Linked DNA regions of Funiculus sociatus GB2-C1. The protein of the gene in region 1 interacts with the protein of each later gene in a pairwise test. Links are inferred from orthologs where the notes say so. Each region holds a gene or a part of one and is shown on either strand. Other genes may lie near its edges.

The links. The genes of interacting proteins can lie anywhere in the genome.
Region 2: the proteins of NDI42_RS07460 (region 1) and priA interact in binary tests that used the Escherichia coli proteins (3 or more experiments, as listed by UniProt). The link is inferred for Funiculus sociatus GB2-C1 from one-to-one orthologs.

The regions. Positions count from the first base shown.
Region 1 is NZ_JAMPKJ010000010.1:80,727-86,322, reverse strand. The notes cover bases 2,701-5,596. They hold NDI42_RS07460 (single-stranded DNA-binding protein), read right to left. Parts: upstream 4,382-5,596; coding sequence 4,019-4,381; downstream 2,701-4,018. Other genes in these bases: NDI42_RS07455 (rod shape-determining protein), read left to right, coding at 4,681-5,596; NDI42_RS07465 (SIMPL domain-containing protein), read left to right, coding at 3,211-3,945; NDI42_RS07470 (cation:proton antiporter domain-containing protein), read right to left, coding at 2,701-2,873. Outside these bases: NDI42_RS07475 (N-acetylmuramoyl-L-alanine amidase), read right to left, coding at 1-947; more of NDI42_RS07470, read right to left, coding at 1,467-2,700. UniProt on the Escherichia coli protein: Plays an important role in DNA replication, recombination and repair. Binds to ssDNA and to an array of partner proteins to recruit them to their sites of action during DNA metabolism. Acts as a sliding platform that migrates on DNA via reptation.
Region 2 is NZ_JAMPKJ010000007.1:79,127-85,169, forward strand. Bases 350-3,530 are described here. They hold priA (primosomal protein N'), read right to left. Parts: upstream 3,154-3,530; coding sequence 550-3,153; downstream 350-549. Other genes in these bases: NDI42_RS05430 (Uma2 family endonuclease), read left to right, coding at 350-486. In the rest of the region: more of NDI42_RS05430, read left to right, coding at 1-349; NDI42_RS05440 (RNA polymerase sigma factor, RpoD/SigA family), read left to right, coding at 4,157-5,284; NDI42_RS05445 (GNAT family N-acetyltransferase), read left to right, coding at 5,345-5,866.

The DNA of each region.
Region 1 (5,596 bases):
ACCGTTCGAGTTGGGGGATTGAAAGGAGAAGGCTGATTGCCAGCCAAAGTCGGGCTTTCAATGCTTCCAGCAGTAGTTCCCTGCGGTAATAGGACAATACCGCCAAAACCGCTGACGCTTGCCTGCCAGTCGGGACTTTCCTTGGTCACGTTCATCGTCACGCGGACGACTGAAGGTGAAGTATCCACCTGAGATAAGAGAATGCGACTGACACCATAGCGATTCACCCGCGACTCTGGCGATGAGAGACTACGGGATATGGTAGCGCCTTGGATGTCAAAGGTAATATTGCGGCGATCGCTACTCCGCTTTACCTTAATAATTGAAGGGCGATCGCCATTCGTCCGCAGGAAAAACCCATCATTCGTCACCTGTATATCTTCAATTTGAGCAACCGACCCAGCTGGGCTGGCGGCTGCTTGACTGCTTAAAGATCGATTGAATCCAGACGACGGCGACAAATTTCCCAAAGTTGGCTTACTGGGAGAAGTTGGCCGTATCGAGGAGAACGAAGAATTTACCAGAGTTGGTCTAGCAGAAGAATTTGGTAATTGTGAAACTCGTTGAGGTTTTGGTAATTGTACCGACCACTGACTGGGGGAAGCTCCCTGAAAGACTACTTGCTCCGGATCAAGCGTGTAACCAGGGTCTAATTCAATTACCAGGCGAGTAACATTACCCTCAAACTGTCCCACCCGCAAACTGCGTAACGCCCCCGCCAACTGCTGAGTTACCGTTGGGCGTCCGAAAGTTGTACCAGGCAAATCGATTACCAGACGTGAAGGATTAGCCAAAAGCTGCGCTTTCGGCTGCACTCCATCGTCAGTCCTAAAATCCAGCCGGTTTTGATTAGTATCAAAACGCCACGAAACCAGTTTTGCCGCAAAAGCGGGAGATGTAACCAGAAAAAGGCTCAAACAACTGGGTAATAGCCAGTAAAGTCTCACTATCGTTTCTCCAAAAGAAAGGTAAAGACCGAGTTAAAGCGGTCTGTACGCTCTAGTCCTATTTCGGGTGCGATCAAGTCGCATCCGGGGCATGGCGTAGCCAAGTTAATGATTTTAGACTGGGTTGAACGATACCACGACTGCGGCAGCAATGCAGAACATTAAGCAGGAATGGCTGATTTTACTTGCCATCTTTGGAGATGCCCTATCGAACTGGATTCATGTATCGTAAATTTTTACCCCTGGTGTTTGGCAATTAAGTGTCCTTATGCTGCCCATCGCTACATCGGTTACTCAAAATTCTCTCTAGCGAGAAAACTTTTGAATTCATTGAGTCACGCCCCAAGGACGTTGAGACAATGACTTAAGTTTCTCTAAAAGCCTTTATTTGTTAGTTGTTCGTTATCTGTGGGTAGCAGTTACAGGAAATTGGGAATTGGGAATTGGGAATTGGGAATTAAGAATTGGGAATTGAGAAAAAGTCTTACCTAGTCCCCAGCCCCCAGTCCCCGCCCCCAGTTAATCACTCTCCTTAACCGGAACTGCGGGAGCCTCTTGAAACACAAACCTTAATAACGGGGGTGCTAAGAAGGTTGTCAAGATGACCATCATAATAATCGCGGCTTCTGTGGCTTCAGACAAAGCACCACTGGCGGAACCGACACCAGCAAAGACTAATCCTACTTCGCCTCTAGGAATCATTCCGACACCGATCGCTAATCGATTAATCTGGGGTTGACCAAATACTGCAAGACCAGTAACAACCTTTCCGACAATCGCCACTACGATAAGGAAAATGGCAATTATCAAACCCTCCCGGTTACTAGGAACAGCTGGGTTGAGTACGCCTAAATCTGTTTTGGCTCCTACCGTGACGAAGAAAATCGGCACAAACATATCGGCAATGGGACACACTTGCCTTTCCAACTCTTTACGCTTATCCGTTTCGTCTAAGACTAAGCCAGCCGCAAAAGCTCCGAGTATGGCTTCTAAATGGATGGCGGCGGCAAGATAAGCCATTATAAAGGCGAAGATGAATGCTGGTATGACCAAGCTACCGCGTGTCTTGAGTTTCTCGGCAATGATCACAAAAGATTTGTTGAAGACTTTGCCAAGCAGAATCGCACCGATCAAGAAAGCACTGGCGCTGATAATCAGATAGAAAACGTTACTTACGTCCACTTTGCCAGTTTTGGCAAGACTTGCCACCACTGCCAGGACGATGATACCGATCACGTCGTCTATGACGGCAGCGCCAAGAATAATCTGACCTTCTTTGGAATTAAGACGCCCTAGTTCTGATAGAACTTTGGAGGTAATACCAATACTGGTTGCAGTCAAAGCTGCACCCGCAAAAATCGCTGGCACCGCTGGAATGCCAAACAAGATCATCAGTCCCGCAGTGCCTGCGGCAAATGGCACTGCTACCCCGACTACTGCTACGAGTAACGCCTGGATACCAACATCCATCAGTTCCCTGAAATTCGATTCCAGTCCAATTTCAAATAGCAAAATGATCACGCCCAGTTCTGCCAGAACGGACACGACTTCGCTTTGGGTTTGAAACACGTCTACCGCTGCGTCGGGGCTTAACCCTCCAGTGGATTGGAGGAAAGACATAATTACAGAACTGGAACTGTCTGCGCCGCTTTCTGGAAATACCAGCAGATGCAGGGCGGAGACACCCACCACCACGCCTCCGACGAGTTCGCCTAAGACGGGTGGTAAGCCGATGTTGTTAGATAATTCTCCCCCGATTTTGCTGGCAAGGTAAATTACGACTAAACTCAGCAGTACCCCTGCTAGGACGAGTGGGGCGTTTTCTGCTTCTGGTGTTGCTGTTGCCAGCACAGGAATGGTTTTGTTCCAAAGTGGAAATGAGAATGGGGTGATAAAATTCACCCAGGCAGTTGAAACTATCTCCATTGGGTCTGCATAATTCATTCTTCTCACTGTACAAGCTTCTTTACAAATCCCTGCGTCGATTCGGCTATGGAATTGGAGTGAACTAGGCTACAAGATGATTGCTCTCAAGGGTGTGCGATCGCTCTTAGCGATTCTTCACTCAGCCTAATTAGTTGGATTTGAGCTTGGTTTTTATTATTGAGTATAAATACTTGTTTTACCGGCTAGTGCGATCGCCTTAAAAGTATCTTTAGTTCAGTTGCCAAAACTGTAACTGTTTACACTTTCTGGCTGCTGTAGTGGCACAGTGAGAACATTCAAACTGCATTACAAGCGGTTATGTCTGTGAGGAGAATCTATGAATTTAACCTTTGCGTCTAGTTTTTGGAAGCAGGCTGGGCTGATATCGTTAGTATTGAGTGTGCTTAGCTTGAGTATTGCTACAAGAGCTGTTGCCCAAGAAAAAATGCTGCGAACCCTGACTGTTAGTGGGCGAGGTGTCGAAAATATTCCCACAACTTTGACGCAGGTGCGGCTGGGGGTGGAAGTTCAGGGGAAAGTTGCGGCGGATGTGCAGCAGGAAGCTGCCCGACGCTCAGCTGCTGTGGTGGAGCTGCTAAAATCTCGCAATGTGGAGAAATTAGAAACTACTGGCATTAGCCTCAATCCGATTTACAGCTACGAGAACAATGTCCAGCGTCTAACTGGGTATAGTGCTACCAATATTGTCAGCTTTCGGATTGATACTCAAAAAGCCGGAACTCTTCTGGACGAGGCAGTTAAAGCAGGGGCAACCCGGATTGATGGTATAAGTTTTGTAGCTGATGATAGCGCGATCGCGTCTGCTCAAAAACAAGCTCTACGCGAAGCTACCCAAGATGCCCAAGCCCAAGCTGATGCTGTTTTGAGTTCCCTAAATCTCACTCGTAGGGAAATCGTCAACATTCAAGTCAATGGCGCTGTTGTACCGCCGCCACGGCCAATACCCATAGCTGATATGGCTATGCGGTCTGAGACTCTAGCAAAAACTACTCCGGTAATTGGCGGTGAGCAAGAGGTAGAGGCATCAGTTACCCTGCAAATTAGTTATTAATCTAGGGATAAAGCATTAAAAATTCAAAATTTAAAAGGGAAATTCTTCTTTTTAAATTTTGAATTTTTAATTTTTAGAACTCGCTATCGTTATAGCTGCCCGCACTAGCATCAGTGTCTTGCTTAGAACCCAATAGATCCAGGTGATCCACCTTAATGACGGGTGTAGAACGGGTAGCTCCTGAGTTGCGATCGCTCCAAGTATCAAACTTTAACGAGCCTTGCACTCCAATCAAGCTGCCCTTACGGACAAAGTTTTCAGCTACTTCCGCCGTTTTACCCCAAAGTTCTAAATTGAACCAATCCGGCTGGTCGTTATTGCGCGATCGTCTTCTTACTGCCAGCGTCAGCTTACACTTAATGCTCCCTGACTCGAAATACTTAACATCCGGATCTCCACCTACACGCCCTACCAGGGTTACAACATTTAGAGTCATAAGAATTTTTTAGTACATTTGTACTTACGTATGGTCAATTATACTTTAGCGAACTGAAATCTTAGTCTCAAATTAACTTTATCCTGATTTACTCTTGGACGATTAGAATCATGCTTGGAAATCAGTTTGAGGCAAATTTACATAAAGAATTCTTCTTCGTGACTAGACTCAGGATAGAAAACGTAATAGAATCCACCTCGGTTCCATTTCCGTTAAGATTCCGTCACACACAACAGCATTTCATTTTGGGGGCGTAGAAACGAGTGGGTCTTTTCAGTCGCTTTTCCTTATCCCGGGACATGGGTATCGACTTGGGTACTGCTAATACCCTGGTCTATGTATCCGGCAAAGGGATTGTTCTCCAAGAACCCTCTGTGGTTGCTATGGATATGGACACTAAAACCCCGCTGGCCGTGGGGGAAGATGCGAAAAAAATGTTGGGAAGAACTCCCGGCAATGTGGTGGCCTTGCGGCCCCTTCGCGATGGTGTCATTGCCGACTTCGACACTGCCGAGCTAATGCTTAAGCATTTTATCCGGCGGGTTCATGAAGGCAGAGCATTAGTCTCTCCTCGGATTGTAATCGGTATTCCTTCAGGTGTCACTGGCGTAGAACGCCGAGCCGTTATGGAGGCAGCATCTCAGGCTGGTGCCAGAGATGTTTACCTGATTGATGAGCCTGTTGCTGCGGCTATTGGCGCTGGACTACCAGTGGCAGAGCCTACGGGTAACATGATCATTGATATTGGTGGCGGCACAACTGAAGTTGCCGTGCTTTCTTTACAAGGAACGGTTTTAAGTGAGTCGGTGCGCGTGGCTGGTGATGAGCTTTCCGAAGCTATCATGCAGTACATGAAAAAAGTCCACAACCTGGTAATCGGGGAACGTACCTCTGAAGAAATCAAAATTCAGATTGGTTCTGCCTACCCCACCAGTTTTGATGAAGAGGCAATCATGGAGGTGAGGGGTTTACACCTGCTCTCTGGCTTGCCCCGAACTGTTACTATCAAGGGGCCGGAAATTCGCGAAAGTATGTCTGAACCGCTTTCAGTGATTGTGGATGCGGTGAAGCGAACCTTAGAACGAACTCCTCCGGAACTAGCAGCCGACATTATCGACAGAGGTATCATGCTGGCTGGTGGTGGTGCTTTGTTGAAGGGGCTTGATACGCTAATCAGCCACGAAACGGGAATTGTTACTCACGTAGCGGCAGATC
Region 2 (6,043 bases), on another replicon or contig:
TGGTTTTATGTGCCGAATGTCCCGCCAACTTTGAATGGTAAAGTGCGGCGTTCTTATGTCTTGTGGCAAGAATACGTTGCACCTCTGATTGTGCTGGAGTTTGTCTCAGGGGATGGTTCCCAAGAACGAGACAGAACGCCGATAACTGGCAAATTTTGGGTTTACGAGCAGGCGATTCGCGTTCCCTTCTATGGCATCTATGAAGTAAATCTGGCACGAGTGGAAGTGTACCAATTAATTAACGGGCGCTATCATGTGATGCAGCCTAACGAGCGCGGACACTATCCCATCGAGCCTTTAGGGGTAGAATTGGGCATTTGGCAGGGTCAATATATGAATATGGAACTCCCGTGGTTGCGTTGGTGGGATCACGAAGGGAAGCTCCTGCTCACAGGGTGGGAGCGTAACCAACTGGCAGAAGAACGCGCTGAACGCTTGGCAGAAAGGTTAAGAGCAATGGGCGTTAATCCCGACGAGCTAACTTAGGGGATTGGTAATTGGAAATAGCTAGGAGTTAAGAGTTAATAACTTCTAACTTTCCATCACCCATCACATCAAATTCAGTGGGTCAACATCAATTGTCAAGCTGACAGAGGACGGGCAAAGAAGACGCAATTGATTAAAATCTGGCAAATGTGGCAGCGAATCCGGCGCAAACTTCAGCATAATTTGCCATCTGTATCGATTCGCCACCCGTAAGATACTAGCGGGTGCTGGCCCTAATATCTCGTAACCAGTGCTATCCTCATCTTTCTGAGTAAGCGTTGCTGCCAACATTTCGGCAGTTTCCTGAACTTGCGCGGCATCAGTGCTGCTTAGCCGCAATAGAATTAAACGCCCGTAGGGGGGATAGTTCAGCGCCTCTCGTTGTTGTAATTCTGTCTCGATAAAAGACTGGTACTCGTGACGGCGTACTGCCTGAATTACTTGATGCTCTGGGGTGTAAGTTTGAATAATTACTCGACCGGGGTCATTGCCTCGACCAGCACGACCTGCAACTTGTGTCAAGGTTTGAAATGCTCTTTCTGAAGCTCGGTAGTCGGGTAGATTTAGCAAACCATCGGCAGCGACAACTCCCACGAGTGTCACCTGAGCTAAATCTAGGCCTTTGGTAAGCATTTGAGTCCCCACTAACAAATCGGCTTCCCCATTAGCAAAGCGGGTCAGCAGGGTTCGGTGAGCACCTTTGGTGCGGGTGGTGTCGCTATCGAATCGGATGAAACGCAATTGGGGGAAAGCTTGCGCTAATTCTTGGGCGACTCGCTGGGTACCGCTGCCGAAAAATTTCAGGTAGGGGGAACCGCATTCGGGACAGGATTGAGGATGCGATCGCACAAAGTTACAGTAGTGACATCGTAACAATTCCGCCGCATCCTCATGGGTGTGGTGATACGCCAGAGAAACATCGCAGTGCGGACACTCCACCACATACCCACAACTGCGACAAGAAACAAAGGTACTGTGTCCCCGCCGATGGATAAATAAAATCCCCTGCTGTCCTCGTTCTTGCAGTTGTTGCAGTCCCTCAGTCAGCGACCGACTAAAAATGGATCGATTCCCCTGCTGCAACTCAGAGCGCATATCTACTACTTCTACAGGTGGTAGCGGACGCGATTGAATGCGTTCTGGTAATGAGAGGTAATGGGTGATTGGGGATTGGGGATTAGGGATTGGGGATTGGGGATTGGGGCTTCCCTCAATCCCAGACTCTCGGCTGAACCCCTGGTTAATATTCACCCAGGTTTCTAAAGAGGGTGTGGCGGAACCTAAAAGTAGGGGGCAATTTTCCAACTCAGCACGCCAAGTAGCGACGGTGCGGGCGTGGTAGGTTGGCGCTGGTTGGTCTTGCTTAAAGCTGGAGTCGTGTTCTTCATCTAAGATTATCAGCCCCAGTCGCGGTAAGGGGGCAAAGATGGCTGAACGGGTGCCAATTACTACTTGAGCTGCACCTGCGAGCATTTGCCGCCAAGTATCATAACGTTCGCCATCGGAAAGGGCGCTGTGATAAACGCAGACTTTATTGCCAAAACGGGCGCGGAATCGGTCGGTTAGCTGAGGCGTAAGACCAATTTCTGGCACTAGAACGAGTGCTGATTGCCCTGATTCTAAGATGGGCGCGATCGCTTGTAAATATACCTCTGTCTTCCCGCTCCCCGTCACCCCATGCAACAGCACCTCAGCAAACCCAGATAAATTTGTGATAACTTCCAATGCCTGAGCTTGGTCATTTGTCAACTCTTTCGGTTGATCCTCAGCTAAAGCGGGTTCTGCTGCACTCCGCAACATCTCCCGCTCTTGAATTACAACGCAACCTTTTTGCTCCAGGGTCTTGACAGTGGATGAACTGGCGTTGCAAATTTGCAGCAACTCTGTCAGCCATAAATCACCGCCGCGTCTTCGCAGCACTTCCAAAATTTCTCGTTGGCGTTGTGTCACATCCATCGGGAAGACATCCACAACTAGCGTTACTGCTTTCTGTAACTTTGGGCGTCCTTTTCTTGGCGGTTCTAGGTAACTTTCTACCAAGTTATTCCGCAATAACTCCCGTACTGCTCGATATGCTCCTCTGACTTGACGTTGCAGGTAGGCGAAACTATAGTCTCCAGCACTTTGAGCTTGCAGGATTTCTAGAATTTGGCGAGCCAGTGGACTAAGGTATTGGGGATTGGGGATTGGGGATTGGGGATTGGGGATTGGGAAATCTCCCTTGTCTTTTTTAATAAGGCGGATTCTTCGCTGCGATCGCCCTAGCAATCCTGGTGGCAATGCTACCCGAATCACTTGAATTAACTGAGTATAGTAATATTCAGCTACTCGGTTGAGCAGCTGCCAGTAGCTAGGCGGGAAAAACCCAGCACTGACCACATCCTCAACATCCTTTATTTTGGCGCTATTCAGTTCCGGTGGTGGTGCGTCTTTTATGCGGATAGCGATCGCTCCCAGCACCTGCGCCCCAAACGGCACACTCAGAATATCCCCCGGCTGCACTTGCAACTCACTTGGCAAGCGGTACGTATACAATTTCTTTTGCGCTTCTGCCTCTGGACAATCTACCAGCACTTCAACCCACCGATTCTCTGGAGAACCAGACTGGTAGGACGCTCTACTCTCCAGCGCACTGCCTTGTAGCACGAAATTGGGATTTGACGACATACTCTTTCCCCTCCACCTTGGCAGTCGGATGCCATCACCCGGCAAACCCCTTCCTGGCGCTTACTGTAACCAGTTAATTTTAGCTGGCTGTTGACCTTTCAGGGATTGGGGATTGGGAACTGGGGATTGGGGATTGGGGATTGGGAAAAGTCAACTTAAGCCCCGGCGAATGAATTCGCGGCTACAAAAACCAAATCCGCCTGCCTTGGCTAACGGAAAATCAAGACTTTTGAAACCCTCGCACCATCGGGGTTTTGTCTGTATAGCTGCGGTTTTAACCGCCAAGCTCTTCTTAAATTGACATCAATGAGTCTTATTTAATCCCTAGTCCCCAGCCCCTATTCCCTAGCCCCTAGTCCCCAGCGCCTAGTCCCTAACCCCCAGTCCTAAGTAAATTTGCTACCCTCTATCTATCATGCAAAGAGCGCATGTGTGTTTTTCTCCCTATTGATAGAGAGCGAAGCTAATAATTATATGAGATCCTGTTGGCATAACCAATTAAATTTTAAAAACTTTTAGAATCGCTTAGTTACAACAGGAGGCAGCAAAACTATCAAAAATCCCAAACATAAGCATTTGCTATAAGTTATTTCAAGGAATTTTATCCACGACGTGAAAGCTAAAGGCAACCGTCTGATAGACTAAAGCTTTACCTTCATTTCTCCTGATTTTTTATCCGAATCTCCACCAAATCTAAAGGAATTATATATTCTGTAATCAGGAGAACAATCAGAAAAGAATATTTTGGTAGCCTAAAAAAGCAATTTGCTTTCTCAACAGGTGGGAAAAAGACATTTTGATTGTTTCAATACTGGTAGCTGATTTGCTTAAGTCATTATCAGATAAACGAACAACAAAAATAGCAGAGAAGTAAAAAGGAGAAATAAAAATTGAGCCTTGATTCTTTGCTTATAGAGCTTGTCTTCAGTCCGTCATGGATATGTACAAAGAGAGCAATCATCTAAACACACTCGCTTTATCCAATACCGACTCAGACCTTGTTATGAATATTGCTGAACTGAACCCAAGTGACGCTCTGGAATCTATATCTGATAACGATTTTGCAGATATTCCCCAACACCATCTAGAGGAATCTGATGAAATAGGCAGTGTCGAAGCTGAAATCTCAGAGGAAGTGGATAAATTAGCGGCTGGTCGCCCTTCCGGCTACCGCAAAACCGTTTCCGACGACACAGTGGGAGCTTTCTTTAAAGAGATGGCACGCTATCCACTTCTGAAACCAGAGGAAGAAGTAGAGTTAGCGCATCGCGTCCAATTTTTAGTAAAAATAGAGGCGCTTCAAGAAAAATTGCAAGAGGAGTTGGGACGCAAGCCTACAAAGGCAGAAATAGCAGCAGCAGATGGCATGACGGAAAGGCAGCTTGAGCATCACCTTTATCGCGGTAGAGTAGCGAAAAGGAAGATGATTCGCTCAAACCTGCGCTTGGTTGTTTCTATTGCTAAACGTTATTTAAATCGGGGCGTTCAATTTCTGGATTTGATTCAGGAAGGCGCACTCGGATTAAACCGCGCGACGGAAAAATTCGACCCAGACAAAGGTTATAAGTTTTCTACCTATGCCTATTGGTGGATTCGTCAAGCAATTACCCGGACAATTGCGAATGATGCTCGGACAATTCGCTTGCCAATCCACATTGTTGAGAAGCTGAATAAACTCAAAAAAGCGCAGCGGGAATTAAAGCAAGAATTGCACCGCAATCCGACAGAAGAGGAAATGGCGAAGGCTCTAGAAATTGAGCCAAATCAGTTGCGGCAGTTGTTGCAGTTGCGGAGGCGATCGCTTTCTCTAAATCATCGCATAGGTAAGGGTGAAGAAACCGAACTGATGGATCTTCTGGAAGATGGTGATAACCAATCTCCTGAAGAACAAATGAGCGAAGCGATGATGCGTCAGGAAATTTGGGAAGTCTTAGGAGACGTTCTCACAGAGCGCGAAAAAGATGTCATCTCTCTGCGGTATGGTTTAACTAGCAGCGAACCCTACACATTAGAAGAAGTCGGCTGTTTGTTCAATCTTTCCCGCGAACGAGTGCGTCAGATTCAAAGCAAAGCAATGCGGAAACTGCGCCGTCCTCAAGTCGCTAAACGCTTGAAAGGCTGGCTTAGTTAAGTTAATAGCTAATAGCTAATGGTAATTTACAATTAGCTATTAGCTATTAGCTATTAACAAATGATCAATGATTTGAATTTGCGCCCAGCTACTCCAGCTGATGTGCCAGTGCTGTTTCGCTTGATTGAGAGGCTGGCAGAGTATGAAAAACTATCTCATGCTGTCACTGGCAATGCTAACGACCTGAAAGAACACTTATTCGGCTCTAAACCCTATGTGGAGGCGATTATAGCTGAATATAATGGGCAAGCGGTCGGGTTTGCCCTGTTTTTTCATAACTATTCGACGTTTCTCACCAAGCCGGGAATTTATCTGGAAGACTTGTTTGTTCTCCCCGCATATCGTCGTCAAGGTATTGGTAAACAGATTTTTAGCTATTTGGCAAAGCTTGCAGTTGACCGTGGCTGCGGCCGGATGGAGTGGAGCGTGCTGGATTGGAATCAACCCGCGATCGCTTTCTATGAGCGCATTGGTGCAGATGTCTTACCCGACTGGCGGATTTGCCGAGTGGCTGGCGAATCCCTCACCAACCTAGCATCTGCACCATTAACCTCTTCTGCCAGTGACGTAGGCAGCCGTTAGAGGGTGCTGTGGGGATGCAAATATCTGGGTAACTGAACCGGATTCGATCAATTGTCCAGCGCCATTTTGAACCCAAAATAGCGCCACACCATCAGCAATGCGCTTTGCCTGTGCCAGATTATGGGTGACGATTAAATCCTCTACCACTTCACTAGAAAGCGGATCGAGGACACAGCC